DNA from 4 places in the Comamonas humi genome. Region 2 is predicted to be linked to each of the others. Evidence: predicted binding sites of a transcription regulator. Region 2 holds the regulator's gene; each other region holds the start of a gene.
The links. The regulator sigma-54, encoded in region 2, starts transcription at its own class of promoters, with help from an activator protein. The targets are predictions, from matches to a motif close to TGGCANGNAANCTGCTTT.
Positions count from the first base shown of each region.

Region 1: the regulator sigma-54 is predicted to act here: its motif matches at 1,242-1,259, upstream of ACYVKR_RS12715 (urease subunit gamma).
Region 3: the regulator sigma-54 is predicted to act here: its motif matches at 3,257-3,274, upstream of hmpA (NO-inducible flavohemoprotein).
Region 4: the regulator sigma-54 is predicted to act here: its motif matches at 3,675-3,692, upstream of ACYVKR_RS07185 (ammonium transporter).

Region 1 is NZ_BAAGSH010000010.1:8,738-14,086, forward strand. It holds gene ACYVKR_RS12710 (TonB-dependent receptor) at 1-1,061, opposite strand, end outside; gene ACYVKR_RS12715 (urease subunit gamma) at 1,271-1,573, shown strand; gene ACYVKR_RS12720 (HupE/UreJ family protein) at 1,618-2,217, shown strand; gene ACYVKR_RS12725 (urease subunit beta) at 2,253-2,558, shown strand; gene ureC (urease subunit alpha) at 2,558-4,303, shown strand; gene ACYVKR_RS12735 (GNAT family N-acetyltransferase) at 4,319-4,810, shown strand; partial or broken gene ureE (urease accessory protein UreE) at 4,813-5,331, shown strand; gene ACYVKR_RS12745 (urease accessory protein UreF) at 5,318-5,349, shown strand, end outside.
Region 2 is NZ_BAAGSH010000005.1:65,952-71,300, reverse strand. It holds gene ACYVKR_RS04665 (DUF1329 domain-containing protein) at 1-839, opposite strand, end outside; gene ACYVKR_RS04660 (RNA polymerase factor sigma-54) at 972-2,507, opposite strand; gene lptB (LPS export ABC transporter ATP-binding protein) at 2,536-3,309, opposite strand; gene lptA (LptA/OstA family protein) at 3,333-4,001, opposite strand; gene ACYVKR_RS04645 (thiol:disulfide interchange protein DsbA/DsbL) at 4,123-4,767, opposite strand; gene ACYVKR_RS04640 (SPOR domain-containing protein) at 4,825-5,349, opposite strand, start outside.
Region 3 is NZ_BAAGSH010000014.1:23,754-29,102, forward strand. It holds gene ACYVKR_RS15515 (OmpW/AlkL family protein) at 1-571, shown strand, start outside; gene ACYVKR_RS15520 (DUF445 domain-containing protein) at 623-1,927, opposite strand; gene hmpA (NO-inducible flavohemoprotein) at 2,041-3,219, opposite strand; gene norR (nitric oxide reductase transcriptional regulator NorR) at 3,367-4,971, shown strand; gene ACYVKR_RS15535 (DUF3297 family protein) at 4,968-5,216, shown strand; gene ACYVKR_RS15540 (FKBP-type peptidyl-prolyl cis-trans isomerase) at 5,238-5,349, opposite strand, start outside.
Region 4 is NZ_BAAGSH010000007.1:12,390-17,738, reverse strand. It holds gene ACYVKR_RS07200 (CaiB/BaiF CoA transferase family protein) at 1-275, opposite strand, end outside; gene ACYVKR_RS07195 (Bug family tripartite tricarboxylate transporter substrate binding protein) at 315-1,289, opposite strand; gene ACYVKR_RS07190 (LysR family transcriptional regulator) at 1,438-2,397, shown strand; gene ACYVKR_RS07185 (ammonium transporter) at 2,401-3,603, opposite strand; gene ACYVKR_RS07180 (isocitrate lyase/PEP mutase family protein) at 3,779-4,624, opposite strand; gene hpnC (phytoene/squalene synthase family protein) at 4,706-5,349, opposite strand, start outside.

The DNA of each region.
Region 1 (5,349 bases), on a different contig from region 2:
GACTCGCGCACCTGTTCCATGCCCAGCATCCAGTCCAGCGCGCCGCCCGCCAGCGCGGCCTTGCCGGCGAGGTTCAGGCCCGCGCCGCGCACGCTGCGGTCGTAGGCTTCCTCGCGCTGCATCCAGCTGCCGCGGCGCGGCCGGGTGAACCAGCGCGTGAACTCCTGCTGCGTGCCATAGGCAAAGCCCAGCAGGCGGGTGCCGCTGCCCAGGTCGTAGCCGGCATCGAGGCGCAGCGTGCCGAAGTGCTTGCGCGAGCCGTCGCCTGTCACGCGGGGATCCTGGCCCTGCGGGTCCTGCCGCCACTGTGCCTCGGTCAGGTAGCCGGGCGAGTCGCCGCGCGCCTCGTGCCAGCGGCCGGACAGGGCCAGGTCCAGCCGCGGCGTCAGCCGGTGCTTCCAGTAGCCGCTGAGCGTGCTGCGCGAAAAACCCGCATCCGGCCGCACGCCATCGCCGCGCACCTGCTGGGCCGCGAGGTTGATCTGGTCGCCCGACTCCAGCGCCTGGCCCAGCGCGAGCTGGGTGTCGAGCATGCCGTGCGAGCCGGCCGTCACGCCGATGTCGCGGTAGCTGCCGCTGCGGCGCGTGCGCAGCTCGATCAGCCCGGCTCGGTTGTAGTTGCCCTGCAGCACCGAAGTGGGGCCGCGATGCACGGCCACCTGCTCCAGCTCCAGCGGCACGACCACGTTCAGGTCGAAGTAGCCGTCGGCGTGCGACATGGCCTCGTTCAGCGGGATGCCGTCCAGCGTGGCCGCGATGTCGCCGCCATGGCCGCCGCCGGCAAAGCCGCGCAGCACCACGCTGTTGGCCACGCCGTTGAGCTGGTAGTTGCTGACATGCATGCCGGGCACCCGGCTCCACAGCGATTCGACCTCCTGCACGGGCTGCTCGCGCACCTCGTCGGCGCCCAGCGTGGTCACCGAAAACGGCTGCTGCGCGGCGTCCAGCGCCTGGCCCTTGACCGTGGTGGCGGGCAGCTCGGCGGGGGCCTCCTGCGCCGCAGCGGCCAGGCTCAGCACCAACGGCAACCCGCAACACACCAGGCGTGGATTCAACGGCATACGCAAACGCTCTCCCCTATTTTGGAAAGCCCCTGCCGTGCAAGCTTCGTGCCACCGGCGCTGCACCGAAATGCGGTTGCGCATGCACCAATGAGAGGCAAGCCTCACCAGATCGGGCACCCATGCACCACCAGCGCGCATCCGTCCGCCCTCATCGCCGCTTGCACCAGGCCGGCGCACTGGCATGGCAATTGCTTCGGAGAGCTTCCATGGAACTCACACCGCGCGAAAAAGACAAGCTGCTGATCTTCACCGCAGCCCTGCTGGCCGAGCGCCGCAAGGCGCGCGGGCTCAAGCTCAACTACCCCGAGGCCGTGGCCCTGATCAGCGCCTACGTGATGGAGGGCGCGCGCGACGGCCGAACCGTGGCCCAGCTGATGAGCGAAGGCCGCACCGTGCTCACGCGCGCCGATGTGATGGACGGCATCGCCGAGATGATTCCGGACATCCAGATCGAGGCCACCTTCCCCGACGGCACCAAGCTGGTCACGGTGCACGAACCGATCATCTGAAGCTTTTTTGGCCTCCAACCCTTATCCATCAAGCGCAAACAGCTATGAAAAAGATAACAACCATCGCCCTGGCCACCCTGCCTGCCCTGCCCATGGCCGCGCTGGCCCATGGCGGCAGCCACCCGCACACGCATGGCCTGCTGGACAGCTTCGTGCAGGGCCTGGCCCATCCATTCACCGGGCTCGACCACCTGGCGGCGATGCTGGCGCTGGGCGTGTGGAGCGCGTTGACCGTCACCCCGGCCTGGCGCGCGCCGGCCGCCTTCGTGGCGCTGCTGGTGGCCGGTGCGCTGGCCGGCTTTGCCGGCCTGTGGGTGCCGGGCGTGGAGCCGATGATCGCCGCATCGGTGCTGGTGCTGGGCCTGCTGGTGGCCGTGCAAAAGCGCATGCCCTGGGTGCTGGCCGCCGCGCTGGCGGGCGTGTTCGCGTTCTTCCACGGCGCGGCCCACGGCTATGAGCTGGCGGGCGATACCGGCCTGGCGGCCGTGGGCGCGCTGGCCGGCATGGCGCTGGGCTCGGCCGCGCTGCATGTCGCCGGCATGGCCCTGGGCCACGCCGTGGTGCAGCGCCACCAGTGGCTGGCCCGGCTGGCCGGCGCGGCCACGGCCCTGCTCGGCGCCTTCCTGCTGACCCGCCTGGCTTGAAACCTATGACGCACACGAAGCATGCGGGGTGCACCATGATCCCTGGTGAACTGTTCATCGACGCGGGCGAGCATGCCCTCAACCCCGGCCGCCGCACCGTGACGCTGGTGGTGCACAACGCCAGCGACCGGCCCATCCAGGTCGGCTCGCACTACCACTTTGCCGAGACCAATGCCGGCCTGGCCTTCGACCGCGATGCGGCGCGCGGCATGCGCCTGAACATTGCCTCGGGCATGGCCGTGCGCTTCGAGCCCGGCCAGCAGCGCACGGTGGAGCTGGTCGACATCGCCGGCGACCGGCAGATCCACGGCTTTCGCGGCCTGGTGATGGGAGCACTCTGATGGCCACGATGGACAAACGCGCCTACGCCGAGACCTACGGCCCCACGGTGGGCGACCGTGTGCGGCTGGCCGACACCGACCTCGTCCTCGAGGTGGAGCGCGACTTCACGCTGGCCGCGGGCGGCTATGGCGAGGAGGTGAAGTTCGGCGGCGGCAAGACCATCCGCGACGGCATGGCGCAAAGCCAGCGTTCGCGCGAACAGGGCGCCATGGACACGGTGCTGACCAACGCCCTCATCATCGACCACTGGGGCATCGTCAAGGCCGACATAGGCCTGAAGGACGGACGCATCGCCGCCATCGGCAAGGCCGGCAATCCCGACACCCAGCCGGGCGTGGACATCGTCATCGGCCCGGGCACCGAGATCATCAGCTGCGAAGGCAGCATCGTCACGGCCGGCGGCATAGACACGCACATCCACTTCATCGCCCCGCAGCAGATCGAGGAAGCGCTGACCAGCGGCGTGACCACCATGATCGGCGGCGGCACGGGCCCGGCCACGGGCACCTTCGCCACCACCTGCACGCCCGGCCCCTGGAACCTGGAGCGCATGCTGCAGGCGGCCGACGCCTTTCCGATGAACCTGGGCTTTCTGGGCAAGGGCAACGCCAGCCAGCCCCAGGGCCTGCACGAGCAGATCGCGGCCGGCGCCATCGGCCTCAAGCTGCACGAGGACTGGGGCAGCACGCCGGCGGCCATCGACAACTGCCTCACCGTGGCCGAGGACACCGACACCCAGGTCGCCATCCACACCGACACGCTCAACGAAAGCGGCTTCGTGGAGGACACGGTGGCCGCCTTCAAGGGCCGCACCATCCACACCTTCCACACCGAGGGTGCAGGCGGCGGCCATGCGCCCGACATCCTCAAGGTGGTGGGCGAGGCCAATGTGCTGCCCAGCTCCACCAACCCCACGCGCCCCTACACGGTGAACACGCTGGACGAGCATGTGGACATGCTCATGGTCTGCCACCACCTGGATGCCGGCATCGCCGAAGACCTGGCCTTTGCCGAAAGCCGCATCCGCAAGGAGACCATCGCGGCCGAGGACATCCTGCACGACATTGGCGCGATCAGCATGTTCAGCTCCGACAGCCAGGCCATGGGCCGCGTGGGCGAAGTGATACTGCGCACCTGGCAGACCGCGCACAAGATGAAGCAGCAGCGGGGCGCCCTGCCCGGGGACACGCGGCCCGGAGGGACGCCTGGTGATTCTTCGCGCAACGACAACTTCCGCATCAAGCGCTACATCGCCAAGTACACCATCAACCCCGCGATCGCCCACGGCATCAGCCACGAGGTGGGCAGCCTGGAGGTGGGCAAGTGGGCCGACATCGTGGTCTGGAAGCCGGCTTTCTTCGGCGTCAAGCCCAGTTGCATCCTCAAGGGCGGCTTCATCGCCATGGCCGCCATGGGCGACCCGAATGCCTCCATCCCCACGCCCCAGCCCGTGCACTACCGGCCCATGTTCGGGGCGTTTGGCGGGGCTATCGCCAGAACCTCGCTGACCTTTGTCTCGCAGGCCGGCCTGGCCGCGGGCATAGGCCAGCGCTTCGGCCTGCACAAGCCGCTGTCGGCCGTCAAGGGCATACGCGGCGTGCAGAAGCGCCACATGGTCCACAACGACCTGGCGCCGCACATGGAGGTGGACGCCCAGACCTATGTGGTGCGCGCCAACGGCGAGCTGCTGACCTGCGAGCCCGCCACCAGCCTGCCCATGGCGCAGCGCTATTTCCTGTTTTGAAGCGATGATGGAACGATGAAGCTGCATTTCACCCTCGACCCGGCGACCGATCCCCGTGTGGTGGCCTTTCTGCAGGAGCATCTGGACGACATGCACCGCATCTCGCCACCCGAAAGCGTGCATGCGCTGGACGTGGAGCAACTGCGTCGGCCCGGCATCCGCTTCTGGACCGCCTGGGCGCCGCAGCAGGAAGGCCTGGCGCTGGTGGGCAGCTGCGCCCTCAAGCAGCTGGACGAGACCCATGCGGAGCTCAAGACCATGCGGGTCAACCCCGCGTACCGCGGCACGAGCGTGGCGCAGCAGGTGCTGGAGTATGTGACAGCGCAGGCGCTGGCCGACGGCGTGCAACGCATCAGCCTGGAGACCGGCACCGAGGCGTTCTTCGTGCCTGCGCGCCGCTTCTATGCCCGCAACGGTTTCGAGCCTTGCGCCCCGTTCGGCAGCTACCAGCCCGACCCCAACAGCTGCTTCATGACGCGCCTGCTGGCGCCGGCGAAGGGGGCCTGAGCATGCTGCAGGTCTCCAAGTGCCTGTCGCAGGGCCACGGACTCGCAGCCGCCTTGCTGCGGCGCGCCGCGTCGGTCGAGCTGGACTGGGATGTGCGCCAGAAAAGCCGCTTCGCCGCCACCGACAGCCAGGGCCGCAAGCTGGCCGTCTTTTTGCCGCGCGGCCAGGCCGTGCGCGGCGGCGATGTGCTGGTGGCCGAGGACGGCTCGCTGGTCCGCGTGCTGGCCGCGCCCCAGCAGGTGCTGCACATCACGGCCTGCGCCGAGCATGGCAGCCCCTTCGACTTGATGCGCGCCGCCTACCACCTGGGCAACCGCCACGTGCCCATCGAGCTGCAGCCCGACCACCTGAAGATCGAGCCCGACCATGTGCTGGCCGACATGCTGCGCAGCATGCACCTGACCGTCACCGAGGCCGAACTGCCCTTCGAGCCAGAAGGCGGCGCATACGGCGGCCATGTCACCAACGACGGGCATAGCCACCATCACCACGGACATGGGCACCACCATGAGCACGACCACTGAAGCCCCACCGGGCAT
Region 2 (5,349 bases):
CCGAACTCGGGCAGCTGGCGCACGCGGCGGGTGCCGGAATCGTAGTTCCAGGCCAGGCGCTTGTGGGAGCCGAAATTCATGGGCTCGATGGACAGCACCACGCTGCCTTTCTCGCGCTCGGGCAGCTGCGTGTAGTTCGTCACCCAGGCGTAGTAGTCGCCGGTGGCGGTGCCGGGCTTGCCCAGGTTGGCGGGGCTGTCGTAGTTGCTCAGCTGCACGTAGTTGGTGCGTCCCCAGGCGGTGCTGCCGTTGGGGCTGACGATGGCCAGATCGCGCAGCACCTCCTCGGTATACGCGCGGCTGGGCATCATGGTGTTCCAGAGCAGTTCAGCCCCGGTCTTGGGGAAGGGAAAGGGCAGCGCGCCCATGAAGCCCTTGACCCCGTAGCCATCGCTGACCACCTCGGCCTCGGTGGCATTGCGCTTGGCGACGGCGCAGACGGCATCGTCGTAGCGGAAATCGCGGTGGCCGGGATAGACCGGCAGGCGCATGCTGGCCGGGAACTTGGCGAGCAGCGCCTTCTGGCCTTCGCTGAGCTTGTCCGCGTACTGGGCCATGTTGGCGGCCGTGATCTCGAACAGCGGCTTTTCGCCGGCATAGATGTCGGGCTGGAACTGGCCGACCGACTTGGTGAACTGCACGCCGGGCGGCACGCCCAGGATCTTGCCGGTGAAGGCAGGGATGCTGCCGTCGGCATTGCCGGCCTTGGTCGCGCCGGTGCAGGTCAGGTCCTTGCCCAGGCGATCCGCCTCGGCGGCCGGCACCTTGGCCATCGCGGCGCCTGCCGCCAGCAGGCCCATGCACAGCGCAGCCGCTGTTCCCTTGTTTCTTGCTTGCATTCCTTCGGATCCCTCTTCCAATGTCGAGAAGCCGCACACGGTGCGGCGAGTGAAACCCATTCTCGAAGCGGGTGGAGAGCCGGGAATCGTCCGATGGGACTAGGGTAAACGCGGAGCTGTCGCGGATGCGCGCTACAGCGCCTTGCGCAGGTTGGCGGGCGGAATCCGCAGCGCCTCGCGGTACTTGGCCACGGTGCGGCGGGCGCATTCGATGCCCTGCTGCTGCAGCAGCTCGGCGATCTTGCTGTCCGACAGCGGCTTGGCCGGGCTCTCGGCGTCGAGCAGCTGCTTGATCAGCGCCTTGACCGCCGTGCTCGACGCGCTGCCGCCGGTCTCGGTGCCCAGGCCCGAGCCGAAGAAGTATTTCAGCTCGAAGGTGCCCTGCGGCGTGGCCATGTACTTGGCGGTGGTCACGCGGCTGATGGTCGATTCGTGCAGGCCCAGCTCGTCGGCGATCTCGCGCAGCACCATGGGCCGCATGGCCAGCTCGCCGTGCACGAAGAAGTTCTTCTGCCGCTCGACGATGGCCTGCGACACGCGCAGGATGGTGTCGAAGCGCTGCTGGATGTTCTTGATGAACCAGCGCGCCTCCTGCAAGCGCTGCTGCATGCCGGCATGGCCGCCCTTGTGGCCGCGCAGCGCGCTGGCGTAGACGTCGTGCACGCGCAGCTTGGGCATCACCTCGGGGTTGAGCTGCACCCGCCACTGCGGCTGGCCGGCGCGCGTGGCCGCGGCCGGGCGCACGATCACGTCGGGCACGATCACGTTGCGCTCCACGTTGGCATAGGGGCGGCCCGGGCGCGGCTCCAGCCCGGCGATCAGCGCCATGGCCTCGCGCACCGCGGCCTCCTTGCAGCCGGTGAGCTGCACCAGCTTGCGCACGTCGCGGCGCGCCAGCAGGTCGAGCGATTCGTGGCAGACCAGCAGGGCCGTCTCCAGCGCCTCGGCGGGCCCGGCCTGCGCGCGCTGCAGCGCCTTGAGCTGCAGCACCAGGCATTCCTGCAGGTTGCGCGCGCCCACGCCCACCGGGTCCAGGCTCTGCAGCAGGCGCAGCGCCACCGTCAGGTGGTGCAGCGCCTCGTCCAGCGCCTCGGCATCGCTGGCGTCGACCAGGCCTTCGGCCAGCTCGGCAAGCGACTCCTCGAGGTAGCCATCGTCGGTGAGCGATTCGATCAAAAAGTACAGCGCCGCCCGATCCTCGGCCGACAGCCGCAGCGCCAGCGCCTGGCGGTGCAGCACGTCCTGCAGCGACTCGTGGGCGTGGGTGTGGTCGAGGGCCGAATAGTCCTCGTCGTCGGTGCCGGCGCCGCGCGCCGGCATGTCGCCGCCCCAGTCCTCGGCGGCGGTATCGCGGCCGTCGTCGCCTTCCCAGGGCAGGGCCTCGGCGCTGACCTCGGCCACGGGTTCTGTATCAAATTCGGCTGTGGCGCTTGATTCATAAGCGCCATCAGCTACAAAATCAGAAGCAGCCTCGTTCGCTGCCGGCTCGCGCTCGGCGGGTGCATCGGCCTCGTCTTCGGCCCGCTCCAGGAACGGGTTTTCGTCGAGCATCTGCTCCACTTCCTGCTGCAGCTCCTGGGTGGACAGCTGCAGCAGCCGAATGGATTGCTGCAATTGGGGGGTCAGCGTCAGGCTCTGCGAAACCTTGAGCGACAGGCCGGGCATCATGGACACGACTCGAAGACCTGTTCGGGAGTCACATGCGGAAGTGTTCGCCCAGGTACACCCGGCGCACGTCGGCGTTCTCGACGATCTCCTGCGGCGTGCCCTGCGCCAGCACCCGGCCGTCGCTGATGATGCAGGCGTGGTCGCAGATGCCCAGGGTCTCGCGCACGTTGTGGTCGGTGATGAGCACGCCGATGCCGCGGTCCTTCAGGAAGCCGACGATGCGCTGGATCTCGATCACCGCGATCGGGTCGATGCCGGCGAAGGGCTCGTCCAGCAGGATGAAGCGCGGCTGCGTGGCCAGCGCCCGGGCGATTTCCACGCGCCGGCGCTCGCCGCCGGACAGCGCCAGGGCCGGCGATTCGCGCAGGTGCTCCACGCGCAGCTCCTGCAGCAGCGAGGTCAGGCGGCGCTCGATCTCGCTGCGCGCCAGCGGGCGGCCCGCCTCGTCGCGCTGCAGCTCGAGCACGCCGCGCACGTTGTCCTCGACGCTGAGCTTGCGGAAGATCGAGGCTTCCTGCGGCAGGTACGACAGGCCGAGCTGCGAGCGCTGGTGGATGGGCATGTTGGCCACCGAGTGGCCGTCGATCAGGATATCGCCCGCGTCGCTGCGCACCAGGCCGACGATCATGTAGAACGACGTGGTCTTGCCCGCGCCGTTGGGGCCCAGCAGGCCGACGACCTCGCCCTTGCGCACGGACAGCGACACGTCCTTGACCACCTTGCGGCTGCCGTAGGACTTCTGCAGGTGGCGCACTTCGAGGCAGCTCTGGTCGCTGCCCGTGGCCAATTCGCGCACCGCGATGGTGCTGACAGGCTCGGCCGCGGTCACTTGCTTCCTTCGTTCAGCTGTTGGCTGGGCCGCAGCTCGGTGCCGGCCCCGGAAGCGGGCGGCGTGGCGGGCTTGGCTCCGTTGCCGCTGCCGCCCTGCGGGTCCTTGGGCGACAGCATCACGCGCACCCGGCCGCCCTTGGCGGCGCCCGGCTTGGTGTCGCTGGCCTGCGCGGTCTTCTGGCCGTTGACGGTGAAGGTGTCGCTCAGGTTGTTGTAGACGATGACCGAGCCGCTGACCTGGTCGGTCAGCGCGGTTTCGCGGTAGCGCCGCAGCTCGGCACGGCGGTTCAGGTGCACGGTGTCGTCGCGGCCGTCGTAGGTGATGACGTCGCCTTCGCCCTCGATGTACTCGGCGGGCGCGCCCGGCAGGGTGTCGCGCTTCTGGCGGAAGAACGCCAGCTTGCCAGCGCCGGCCGTCACCACGCCGCGCTGGTAGCCGTCGCGGTCCTGGCTGACCTCGAGCTTCTCGCCACGGATCACGATGGTGCCCTTGGTCACCACCACGTTGCCGGTGAACACGCTGGTCTGCTTGAGCTCGTCGTGCTGGCCGGAGTCGGCCTCGATGTTCATGGGCTTCATGCGGTCGGCTTTCTCCGCATGCGCGCCCGCGGCCCAGGCCAGTACGGCCAGGGCAAGAACCCGTGAAATTAAGCGAATCTTCATAAGCGGCATGTTTTTTGCTCCAACGATTGTAGCCAGCCTGCCCGCCGCCTCGCCGAAAAAGTACAAAGCCCGCGGATGCGGGCTTTGCGCGGGTGGGGCGATGCCCCCACGGGCGGATGGTTTATGCCTTGGACTGGGCCGCCAGGTACTCGACCACCTTCAGCACATTGGCCATCGAGCCGGCGCGCGTGCCATCGGTGTAGTACTTGCCGGCCACGCCCATCGCGGGCACGCCCTCGACGCCGTAGGCCTCCTGCAGTTGGGTGGCCTTGCGCACCTGGCTGGCCACCGAGAAGGAGTTGTAGACCTCCTTGAACTTGGCGCCGTCCACGCCCTGCTTTTCCATGAAGGCGAAGATCTCGTCGTCCTTGTTCAGGCGCTGGCGCTCCACGTGGATGGCGCGGAACACCTTCTCATGCACCTCGGGGATCTTGCCCATGGCTTCCAGCGCGAAGTAGATCTTCTGCTGCGGGATGAAGGTGTTGTTGAAGGCGATGGGCACGCGGCGCACCTGAATGTGCTTGGGCGCGCCCTTGACCCAGGCTTCGAACTGGGGCTCGAAGGCATTGCAGTGCGGGCAGCTGTACCAGAAGAACTCAATCACGTCGACCTTGCCGGCCGGCGCTTCCGGGGTGACCGGCGTGCGCAGCTTGACATAGTCCTTGCCTTCCTGGAACTTGGCCTGGGCCAGGGCACCCTGCGTGGGCAGGGCCAGGGATGCGGCAGCCACCGAAGCGGCGGTCAACGAGAAGTCACGGCGTTTCATAAAAAGGATGCTCCTGATGCAATGGTCGGTGTAGGAGTGGCCGGGCCGGAAAAAAGTTCAACGCTGCACGCGCACGATCTGCGCGTCGATGCCGGCGCCGTCGAGCTTGCCCTTGAGGCCGTCGGCGTCGTCGCGCTTGGCGAAGGGGCCCACCCGCACGCGGTAGACCACGCGGCCGTTGACCTCGCGCTCGGTCACGCGGGCCTCCCAGCCCATCATGGCCAGCTTGGCGCGCTGCGCCTCGCCGTCGCCCTGGGTGCGGAAGGCACCGGCCTGCACGAAGTACTGGAACGGATCGGCACCGCCGGCGGCGGCGCTGCGCGCCTTGGCCAGGTCGCCCAGCGGATCGGCCGAGGGGCCGGCCTTGGGGTCGGTCTTGGCGGTGGTGGTCTTGTCGCCGGGCTTGTCCGTCGCGGGCTTGTCGCCGGCAGCCGTCTTGCTGTCGGGCAGCACCACCTCGGGCTTGTTGGCCACGGGCGGCGTGGGCGGCGGCGCGGTATCGGCGCCGGGCTTGGGCGGCTCGGGCACGACCACGCCCTGCACCGCAGGCGTGGAGCTGCGCGCGGGGTTCTTGCCATACAG
Region 3 (5,349 bases), on a different contig from region 2:
CGAACGCGAGATCCCCGGTTCGGGCGCGGACGTGAAGAGCGCTACGACGCTGGGCCTGAACGTGCACTACTTCCTGACCGACAACTGGGCCATCGAAGGCGTGCTGGGCGTGCCGCCCAAGATCAAGATCGAGGGCGCCGGCACGCTGGCGCCGATCGGCGAACTCGGCAGCGCCAGGCTGTATGCGCCGTCGGTGCTGGCCAAGTACTTCTTCGGCAATGCCGACGACAAGTTCCGCCTGTCGGTCGGCGCCGGTCTCACCTATACCTCCTTCCACAGCGTCAGCCTGACCAATGGTTTGCAGAACACGCTGGGTGGCGCGCTCCGGCTGCCGCCGGGCGCATCGAGCACGACGGCGAAGATCGATGCCAAGTGGTCACCGGTGCTGAACGTGGGCGCGAACTATGCCTTCGACAAGAACTGGGGCCTGACCTTCTCGGTGTCCTACATCCCGATGAAGACCGATGCCACCCTGACCACCCGGGTTGGCGGCAAGGAAGTGGCGGTCTCGAAGACGCGCGTGACGCTGGACCCCATCGTCCCCTTCCTGTACCTGACCTACAAGTTCTGAACGTTCAACTGGAGCGGAGATTCAGGCGCCCTGCGGGGCGCCTTTTTTTGCCTACATCAGGTGCTTGATCGCCTGGTCGACCCAGAACAGCACCAGCCCGATCAGCCCGCCCACCAGCGTGCCGTTGATGCGGATGAACTGCAGGTCGCGGCCGATGTTCCATTCGACCAGGTCGCTCAGCTCGCGCGCATCCCAGCGCTTGACGGTTTCCTGGATGTGCGCGGCCAGGAACTGCGAGATATCGGGCGCCAGCCCCTGCACCCAGAGTTCCATGCGCTGGTTCAGCGAGCGGCGCAGCGCCTCGTCGCCGGCCAGCGAGCGGCCCAGCCACAGGCCCATGGCGCGCACGTTGCGCGCCAGCATCGAGTTCTCGCTCGCCAGGTCGCGCTGCAGGCCGGCGCGCAGGCTCTGCCACAGCGCCTGCACGTAGGCTCCCACCTGCGGATCGTGCTGCAGGTAGCGGCGCAGTTCCTCGCCCTTGGCCAGCCACGCCGGGTCGTTCGCGAGGCGGTCCACCCATTCGTGCATGCTGGCGTCGAACTTGGCGCGCAGCAGGTGCTGCGGGTTGTCGGCGATGGCTTCGAGCAGCGATTCCAGCGCACTGGCCACCATGTCCGAGCCCTTGCCGCTGAGCCAGTCGGTGGGCAGCATCTTTTCCTTCCACGGGTGCTCGGTCTTGAGCCAGTGGGCGATGGTCTGGGCGATCAGCGTGCGGGTCTCGGCCTCGTGCAGCAGTTCCATGAGTTTGCCCAGCGCCTGCTCCAGCAGCACCTGATGACGGCCGTCCTGGGTCAGCGCGGCCAGCACTTTCGAGAGGGTCTGCGACAGGTCCATCTGCCCGAGCAGGGTGCGCAGCGCGGTCTTGATGAAGCGCTCGACCTGCTGGTCCTGCGCCGTGTCGAGCGCGGCCGCGGCCAGCCGCGCCACCTGGTGGCCCAGCAGCTCGGCGTTGGCGGGGCTCTTGAGCCACTGCGCCAACTTGTCGGCCGGGCTGTGCTGGCGGATGAGGCGCACCAGCGAGTCGGCGTCGAGGAACTTGTCGCGCACGAAGGTGGCGAGGTTCTCGCCGATACGGTCCTTGTTGCGCGGGATGATGGCCGTGTGCCGCTGTATCCAGGGGATGGGGATGTGGCGGAACAGCGCCGCCACCGCGAACCAGTCGGCCAGCGCGCCGACCATGGCCGCCTCGGCCACGGCCTTGGTGCAGCGCAGGGCCAGTTGCCACGACGGCGCCTGCACGCCGGGCTGCGGCAGCAGCCAGCTCACGCCGAGGAAGAGCGCGGCCGCGGCCAGCAGCAGCAACAGCGGCACGCGCTTGGCGCGGCGCAACAGGGTTTGTTGTTCGGCGGTCAGCATGCCGCCACTATAGGCCAGCAAAAACAATAGCTGCCAGCGCTTGCTACATATGCACTTCAATGCCTTTCATATTTGAAAGCATTGCACAGCAAGCGCCAGCAGCTATCCATTTATCAGGCCAGCGCCTCGGCCGGGCCGAAGAACTCGTAGCGCACCTGCTTGTCGGGCACGCCCAGGTTCCTGAGCGAGCGCTTGAGCACATGCATGAACGGACGCGGGCCGAGGAAGTAGACGTCGGCATCGCGCGAGGCCGGCAGCCATTGGCCCAGGCGCTCTTCGGTCAGGTAGCCTTCGGCGTCGACCTGGTCCTCGGGCACGGCGCGGTCGTAGCAGTAGTAGCGCGTGAGCTGCGGGTGCTCGGCGGCCAACTGGTCGATGCGCTCGCGGAAGGCATGGACCGAGCGCTCGCGCGCGCAGTGGATGAAGGTCACGGGCCGCTTGGCCGCCAGGGCCGTGGCCAGCATGGGCAGCGTGGGCGTGATGCCGACGCCGCCGCTGATCAGCACCAGCGGCTTGTCGCTGTCCTGCAGCGTGAAGTGGCCGGCCGGAGGAAAGAGCTGCAGCGTGCCGCCCACCTGCACCTGGTCGTGCAAAAAGTTGGACACCTTGCCGCCCGCCTCGCGCTTGACGCTGATGCGCAGGCTGCGGCCGTTGGCCGGCGCCGACAGCGAATAGTTGCGGCGCTGCTCCTCGCCGTCCACCACCGCGCGCAGGCCGATGTACTGGCCCGGCAGGTGGGCGATCACCGTGCCGCCGTCGGCGGGCACCAGGTAGAACGAGGTGATCTCGGCGCTTTCCTGCACCTTCTTCTCGACGGTGAAGGCGCGCTCGCCGCGCCAGCCGCCCTCGGCCTCGGCCGTGCGGTCATAGACGCTGCGCTCGGCGGCGATCAGGATGTCGGCCAGCTGCTGGTAGGCCGCGCCCCAGGCGGCCAGCACCTCGTCGGTGGCGATCTCTGCGCCCAGCACCTCACGGATGGCGCGCAGCAAACAGGCGCCGACGATGGGATAGTGCTCGGCCTGCACCTGCAGCGCCACGTGCTTGTTCACGATCTGCGCGGGCAGGTCGCCCAGGGCTTCGAGTTTGTCGATGTGCTTGGCGTACATCAGCACGCTGAAGGCCAGCGCGCGCGGCTGGGCGCCGCTTTGCTGGTGGGCCTGGTTGAACAGCGGACGCACCTCGGGGTGCTCGCCCAGCATGGTGTTGTAGAAATGGGTGATCAGCGCCTCGCCGCCGGTCTCGAGCAGCGGTACGGTGGATTTGACGATGGCGCGTTGTTGGTCGGTCAGCACAGAAAAGCTCCTTGCGGTCAATGGACTCTCTTTCCTTACTGCAAGCCCCGTGCCAGGATGCCGCCGCTTGCAGATCAATCACTTGCAAGGTAACGAGTCAAATCAACCCATTTAAAATGCAGTCCTTCTGACTCAAACAAAGTCAAAATGACCACATCCGCCATGCTGCATGCACTGGTTCCGCTGGTGGCCGACCTGGCGCAGGACCTGCCCGAGCGCGAGCGCTTCCGCCGCCTGCTGGCCGCGCTGCGCGCCGTGCTGCCGGCCGACGCCGCGGCGCTGCTGCGGCTGGACGGCGAATGGCTGCGCCCCGTGGCCATCGACGGCCTGGTGCCCGACACGCTGGGCCGGCGCTTTCGCCTCGCCGAGCACCCGCGCTTCGCCCAACTGCTGGCGGCCGGCCAGGCCATGCGCTTCGCGCCCGACAGCCCGCTGCCCGACCCGTACGACGGCCTCATCGCCCAGCCCGATGCCGTGCTGCACGTGCACGACTGCATGGGCTGCGTGCTGCATGCCGGCGGCCTGCCCTGGGGGCTGCTGACGCTGGATGCGCTCGACGCCGGCCGCTTTGCCGACCCGGCCTCGCTGGCCGCGCTGCAGGCCTTCAGCAACCTGGCGGCCGCCACCGTCACCACGGCCGAGCGCCTGCGCGCGCTGGCGCAGGCCCGCCCCGCGCCGGCGCCCGAACCCTCGCCGGCCGGCCTGCGCCCGCTGCTGGGCCACAGCCCGGCCATGCGCCAGCTGCAGAAGGACATCGCGCTCGTGGCCGCCAGCGAGCTGAGCGTGCTCATCAGCGGCGAGACCGGCACCGGCAAGGAGCTGGTCGCCCAGGCGGTGCACGCGCAGTCGGCGCGCGCCGGCCGGCCGCTGGTCAGCATCAACTGCGCGGCCCTGCCCGACAACCTGGTCGAGAGCGAGCTGTTCGGCCATGTGCGCGGCGCCTTCACCGGCGCACTGGCCGAGCGGCGCGGCAAGTTCGAGCAGGCGCACCAGGGCACGCTGTTCCTCGACGAGGTGGGCGAGCTCTCGCTGCCGGTGCAGGCCAAGCTGCTGCGCGTGCTGCAAAGCGGCCAGCTGCAGCGCCTGGGCTCGGACCGCGAGCACCACGTGGACGTGCGCGTGATCGCCGCCACCAACCGCGACCTCGCCGCCGAGGTGCAGGCCGGCCGCATGCGCGCCGACTTCTACCACCGCCTCAGCGTCTACCCGCTGACCGTGCCGCCGCTGCGCGAGCGCGACAGCGACGTGCTGCTGCTGGCCGGCTTCTTTCTGGAGGACAACCGCTCGCGCCTGCAGCTCGGCGGTCTGCGGCTCGATGCCGCCGCGCAGGCCGCGCTGCTGGCCCAGCCCTGGCCGGGCAATGTGCGCGAGCTGGAGCACCTGCTGAGCCGCGGCGTGCTCAAGGCGCTGAGCCGGGCGCCGCACGGCCCGTCCACACGGCCGCGCATCGTCACGCTGGGCCTGGGCGACCTGTGGGATGCGCTCCCTTCCGCCGCGGCTGCGCCGCTGGCGGCTCCCGTACCCGAGGCCGCGCCGCAGCAGGGCCTGCGCGAGGCCGTCGATACCTATGAGCGCGGCCTGGTCGAGGCCAGCCTGCAGCGCCATGCCGGCAACTGGGCGGCGGCCGCGCGCGAGCTGCGCCTGGACCGCGCCAACCTGCAGCGCCTGGCGCGGCGCCTGGGCATCACGCCGCCGGGGCCGCGCAAATCCGGGACAATGGCGCCTTTGCCCAACGGAGAACCCCGAGCATGACCGACACCGCCGAGCGCCCCGAACTGCCCGACCACCTGAGCATCGACCCCAGGAGCCCGCACCACGTGGCCGCCGTGTTCGAGCACGACATCGGCATCCGCTTCAACGGCAAGGAGCGCTTCGACGTGGAGGAATACTGCGTCAGCGAAGGCTGGGTCAAGGTGCCCGCCGGCAAGACCCTGGACCGCAAGGGCCGCCCGCTGCTGATCAAGCTCAAGGGCACGGTCGAGGCGTATTACCGCTGACCGGCCCCCGCATCATGGGGCTCAGCGCCCCTTGATGCCCAGCAGCTCGACCTCGAAGTTCAGCGTGGCGTTGGGCGGGATCACGCCGCCGGCGCCGCGGCTGCCGTAGGCGATGGCCGGCGGGCAGGTAAGC
Region 4 (5,349 bases), on a different contig from region 2:
AGCACGATGTCGGCCTCGGCCACCAGGCGGTGGACGATGGCCCGGCCCTGTGCGCTTTTCAGATCGACAGCCAGGCTCTGCTTGTTGTGGTTGACGGCGAGGAAGGTCGCCGATTGCCCTTCCCGCTGGGGCAGCCACTGGCGGGTATCGTCGCCGCTGCCCAGCGGCTCCACCTTGATGACCTCGGCCCCCAGGTTGCCCAGGTATTGTCCGCACAAGGGGCCTGCCAGTACCTTGCTCAGGTCCACGACCTTCATGCCTTTCAACGGCGTCATTCCATGCTCCAAAGTTGCGTTGTGCGTGCCGGCAGAATGTCAAACCGGGCGGATATCGATCTGCCGGCCCAGCGAGACCCAGTGCTCCGTGTCCTTCAGCACGAAGCCATGCACCTGGTCCGGCGCGATGGCCAGCCCTTCGGCCCCGCGGGCATTCAGCGACGCCACGTAGTCGGGATGGGTGATGCTGCGGTAGAGGGCCGCGCGCAGCTTGTCCACGATCGGCATTGGCGTCTTGGCATGGATCTGCAGCGAGAGCCAGAACCGCAGGTTGACCGCCGGGTAGCCGCATTCCTGCATGGTGGGGATGTCGGGCAACTGCTGCGAACGCCCCGATGAGGTCAGAGCCAAACCCTTGAGCCGCTTGCCCTGGATCGGGCCGAGCGAGGTGGTCATGCTGTCGAACAGGAAATCCACATTGCCGGCCATCACGTCGGCGCTGGCCGGCGCGCTGCCCTTGTAGGGCACGCCGACGGCCTCGATGCCCGCGTTCTTGAGCAGCAGCGATGCGTAGATGTGCGGCGAGCTGCCCGAGCCGAAGGTGGCGTAGCTCAGCTGGCCAGGTTTGCGCCTGGCCAGCTCGACCAGATCGGCCAGCGTGCCCAATTCCAGCTTGGAGGGGTGCACGACCAGCACATTGGGCACGACGGAAACGATGCCCAGCGTCAGGAAATCACGCGTGGGGCTGGAGCGCAGGTTGGGGTATAGCAGCGGATTGATGGCCTGCATGCCCACGGTGTTGAGCAGCACCGTATTGCCGTCCGGCGGGGCATCGGCGACCAGCTGGGTGCCGATGTTGCCACCCGCGCCGGGCTTGTTCTCCACGATCACGTTCTGGTCCAGCTCCCTGGCCAGATGCACGGCAGCCAGCCGGGCGGAGAAATCGCCCGGGCCGCCTGGCGCAAAGGGCACGACGATGCGCAGCGTCCTGTCCGGGCTGGCGCGTGCCAGCGTGTGTGCGCCCCAGAGGGTCAGGCCCATGCCCGTCAAGGCGGATCGGCGGTTCAGCGGCATCCTGGTGTCTCCTGTTGTTGGTGTGGCGAGACTCCAATGTGTTCAAAAATGCTATAACCGTCAAAGACGAAAATTTGATGGTAGATATCAATTTGAGTTATGCCAATGCGGACGGAAACCCTCTCGGCCCGCAAACACCTGCTTTCCCATGTCCATAGACCTGCGCAACCTGCAATGCTTTCTGGCCGTCTGCGCGGCCGGCTCGATCTCGAAGGCCGCCCAGGCCATGTACATTGCCCAGCCCGCCATGAGCATGCACATCAAGGGGCTGGAGGAGAACCTGGGGTTGCGGCTGTTCGAGCGCACGGCGCAGGGCGTCAGGCCCACGGCCGCCGGGCTCCGCCTGGAAAAGCACGCACTGGCGCTGCTGGCGCAGTTCGATACCGCGCTGGACGATGTACGGCGCATGGATGCCACTCCCAGCGGCCCGCTGAACGTGGGCCTGCCGCAGTCCATGGCCAAGCTGCTGACGGTTCCGCTGGTGACTGGCACGCTCGCGCGGTGGCCGCAGGTGCGGCTGCAGGTGGCGGAGCTGAGTACCGGCTACATCCCCCAGTTGCTGCTGCAGGGGCAGATCGATATAGGCATCACTTTCCAGAAGCACGACAGCAGCGGCCTGGTCCATGAGCCGCTGGCCGACGAAGCCCTGGTGCTGATCGCACCGCCGGGCCGCCTGGTGCCCAGAAGCGGCGATGCCCAGGTACTGCCCAAGGTGCGCTTCGGCACGCTGGCGCGCTATCCGCTGATACTGCCGGCGCCCGAGCATGGGCTGCGTATCCTGCTCGACAGGCTGTCCGCCGCGCACCGCCTGCAACTGGTGCCGGTGGCGGAGGTGAATGCCATCCACCAGATCATCGACCTGGTGGCGGGCGGCGTGGGCTGCAGCCTGCTGTCCTATGCCTCGGTGTTCCAGGAGATCCAGAGCGGCAAGCTGTCGGCGGCCGAGATCACCCAGCCTGCCTTGTCGCGCCCCGTCTACATGGTCCGCCGTTCCACCGATACCCCCAGCATGGCGGAGTCAAGCGTCTGCAACCTGCTCAGGGCCATTGCGGCCGAACTGATCGGCAATGGCAGCTGGCCCGCCCAGGGGATGCAGGAGCTGCCGTAGGGCTTACCAGTTGGCCTCGCGCTCGGGGGTGGCGCTGATGCGGTGGATGGACAGGTCCGCGCCGTTGTATTCCTCTTCCAGGCTCAGGCGCAGGCCCACCGTGGCCTTGAGCGCCCCATAGACCAGAGCGCCGCCCAAGGTGGCCCAGAGTACGCCGATCAGCGTGCCAATGATCTGCGCGCCCAGGTGTACGCCGCCCAGCCCGCCCAGCGCCTGTGCACCAAAAATGCCCGCCGCGATGCCGCCCCAGGTGCCGCACAGGCCATGCAGCGGCCACACGCCCAGCACGTCGTCGATCTTCCATTTGTTCTGGGTGAGCGTGAACATGAACACGAAGATGGCGCCGGCCACCGCACCCACCACCAATGCACCAAGCGGGTGCATCAGGTCCGAGCCCGCGCACACCGCCACCAGGCCCGCCAGCGGACCGTTGTGCACGAAGCCTGGGTCGTTCTTGCCCAGCAGCAGCGCGGCCAGCGTGCCGCCCACCATGGCCATGAGCGAATTCACCGCCACCAGGCCGGAAATCTTGTCCAGCGTCTGCGCGCTCATCACATTGAAGCCGAACCAGCCCACCGTGAGGATCCACGCCCCGAGGGCCAGAAAGGGAATGCTCGATGGCGGATGCGCCGAAATCCCCCCGCCCTGGCGGTAGCGGTTGCTGCGCGCGCCCAGCAGCACCACGGCACCCAGGGCGATCCAGCCGCCCACGGCATGCACCACCACGCTGCCGGCGAAATCGTGGAACTCGGCGCCGGTCAGCGACTGGATCCAGGCCTGCACGCCGAAATGCTGGTTCCAGGCAATGCCCTCGAAGAAGGGGTAGACGAAGCCCACGATCACGGCTGTGGCGATCAGCTGCGGCCAGAATTTGGCCCGCTCGGCAATACCACCCGAGATGATGGCGGGGATGGCCGCGGCGAACGTGAGCAGGAAGAAGAACTTGACCAGCGCATAGCCATTCTGTGAGGCCAGTTGTTCGGCGCCCACGAAAAAGCCGGTGCCATAGGCCACCGCGTAGCCGACCACGAAATAGACCACGGTGGAGACCGAGAAGTCGACCAGGATCTTCACCAGCGCATTGACCTGGTTCTTGCGGCGCACGGTGCCCAGTTCCAAAAAGGCGAAACCCGCGTGCATGGCCAGGACCATGACCGCGCCCATCAAAATGAACAGGGCATCGGCGCCCTGTTTTAGTGCTTCCATGAAAGCGCTCCCTTGGGAAATTGCTGTGGTTTGGTGCGAAATTGCGCAGATGTCACGCAACGCACTAAAAGCAAGCAATATCCGCGCCAGCTTGGGGCTGGTGGGCGCTGGGGTACTCTTGGCGTGCCCCAGCATGGGGCGGTTCAGGTTCCTGCGAAGTCCACGGGCACGTGTATCAGCGGGGCGGGCGGTCCGCCGGCTGGTTGAAGAGGGCGTTGAGCTCTGTGCCAGAGGCCGCATCGGCAAAGCCATCGAACGTCCCATGCTCCGCGATCGAGCGTGCCGCATTGAGGAAGCCACCCCAGGCTGCGCGCGCCAAGGCGCCGCCGACGCTGACGCGCCTTACGCCAAGGCCGGCCAGGTCCTGGAGGGTCAGGTCGCTGGCCCAGCCGATCAGCACGTTGACCGGCCTGGGTGCGACCGCTGCAACCACGGCACTGATCTGCTCGCGCGTCCTGATGCCGGGTGCGTACAGGCAATCCGCTCCGGCATCCGCATAGGCCTGCAGGCGCAGTATGGTGTCGTCGAGGTCGGGGCGGCCCACGAAGAAGTTCTCTGCGCGCCCGATCAGCAGGGTGTCTCCGCCAGCCGCGTCAATCGCCGCGCGGGCCGCCCGCATCCGCTGGACCGACTCGGCAATGCCGCGTAGGGGCGCTTGCGGATCGCCGGTGGAATCCTCGATGGAGATGCCTGCCACGCCGGTCTCGACCGCCAGCCGCACGCTCTCGGCTACGCCTTCGGGCGTGCCTGCGAAGCCGCTCTCGAAGTCAGCGTTGATGGGCAGGTCGGTGGCTTCGGCCATGTAGCGCATGTGCGCCAGGGTTTCGGCGCGCGACAGCTGCCCGTCTGCACGCGCACACGACCAGGCGTGGCCCGAGCTGGTGGTCGCCAGGGCCTTGAACCCCAGCCCCGCCAGAACGCGGGCGCTGCCCGCATCCCACGGATTTGGCAGCACGAAGCAGCCCGACTGGTGCATTTCGCGGAAGATGGCACGCTTTTGAGAAACACTGCGATGGGTCATGGAGCCTCCTGGAAGACTGGGATGCTAACCCCGGGCCTGGATGCAGTCTTGCGCCCGGCGATCCCATCCGGCATGCATGCCCTACATGAGCAAGGCGCGCAGCAGGATGCCCGGTGCATCCAGCGGGCCCAGCGTGCGGCGTGTCAGCAGGCTGCCGCCTTGCTGCGCGCGTACCTTGGCCAGCATGGCCAGGCCGCCTTGCACCACCAGCCGTAGCTCCCAGCCGCTGCGCCCGGGCACGGTATGCACCAGCGGCGCGCCGCTGTGCATCAGCGCGTCGGCCCATTGCAGCACGTCGGCGATCAGCGCCTGCATGGCGGGCGAAGGCCGCTGCGCCTGCATGTCGGCCAGCGCCACGCCGAAGCGCTCGCGGTCGGCGTCGCACAGGTAGTAGCGCTGGCGCGGGATGTCCACGCTCAGGTCCTGCCAGAAGTTGATGAGCTGCAGCGCGCTGCAGATGGCGTCGCTCTGCGCCAGCGATTGCGCATCGGCAATGCCGTAGAGGTGCAGCAGCAGGCGCCCCACCGGGTTGGCCGAGCGGCGGCAGTAGTCCAGCAGTTCCGCGCGGTCGCGGTAGGTGGCGCCGGCCTCGGTGCGGGCGATGTCCTGCATGAAGGCGCTGAGCAGGTCGTCCAGCAGCGCCACCGGCAGGCCGAACTGGCGAATCATCGCGGCCAGCGGCACGAACACCGCATCCCACGGCGACTGCGGAGTCTGCCCGGCGG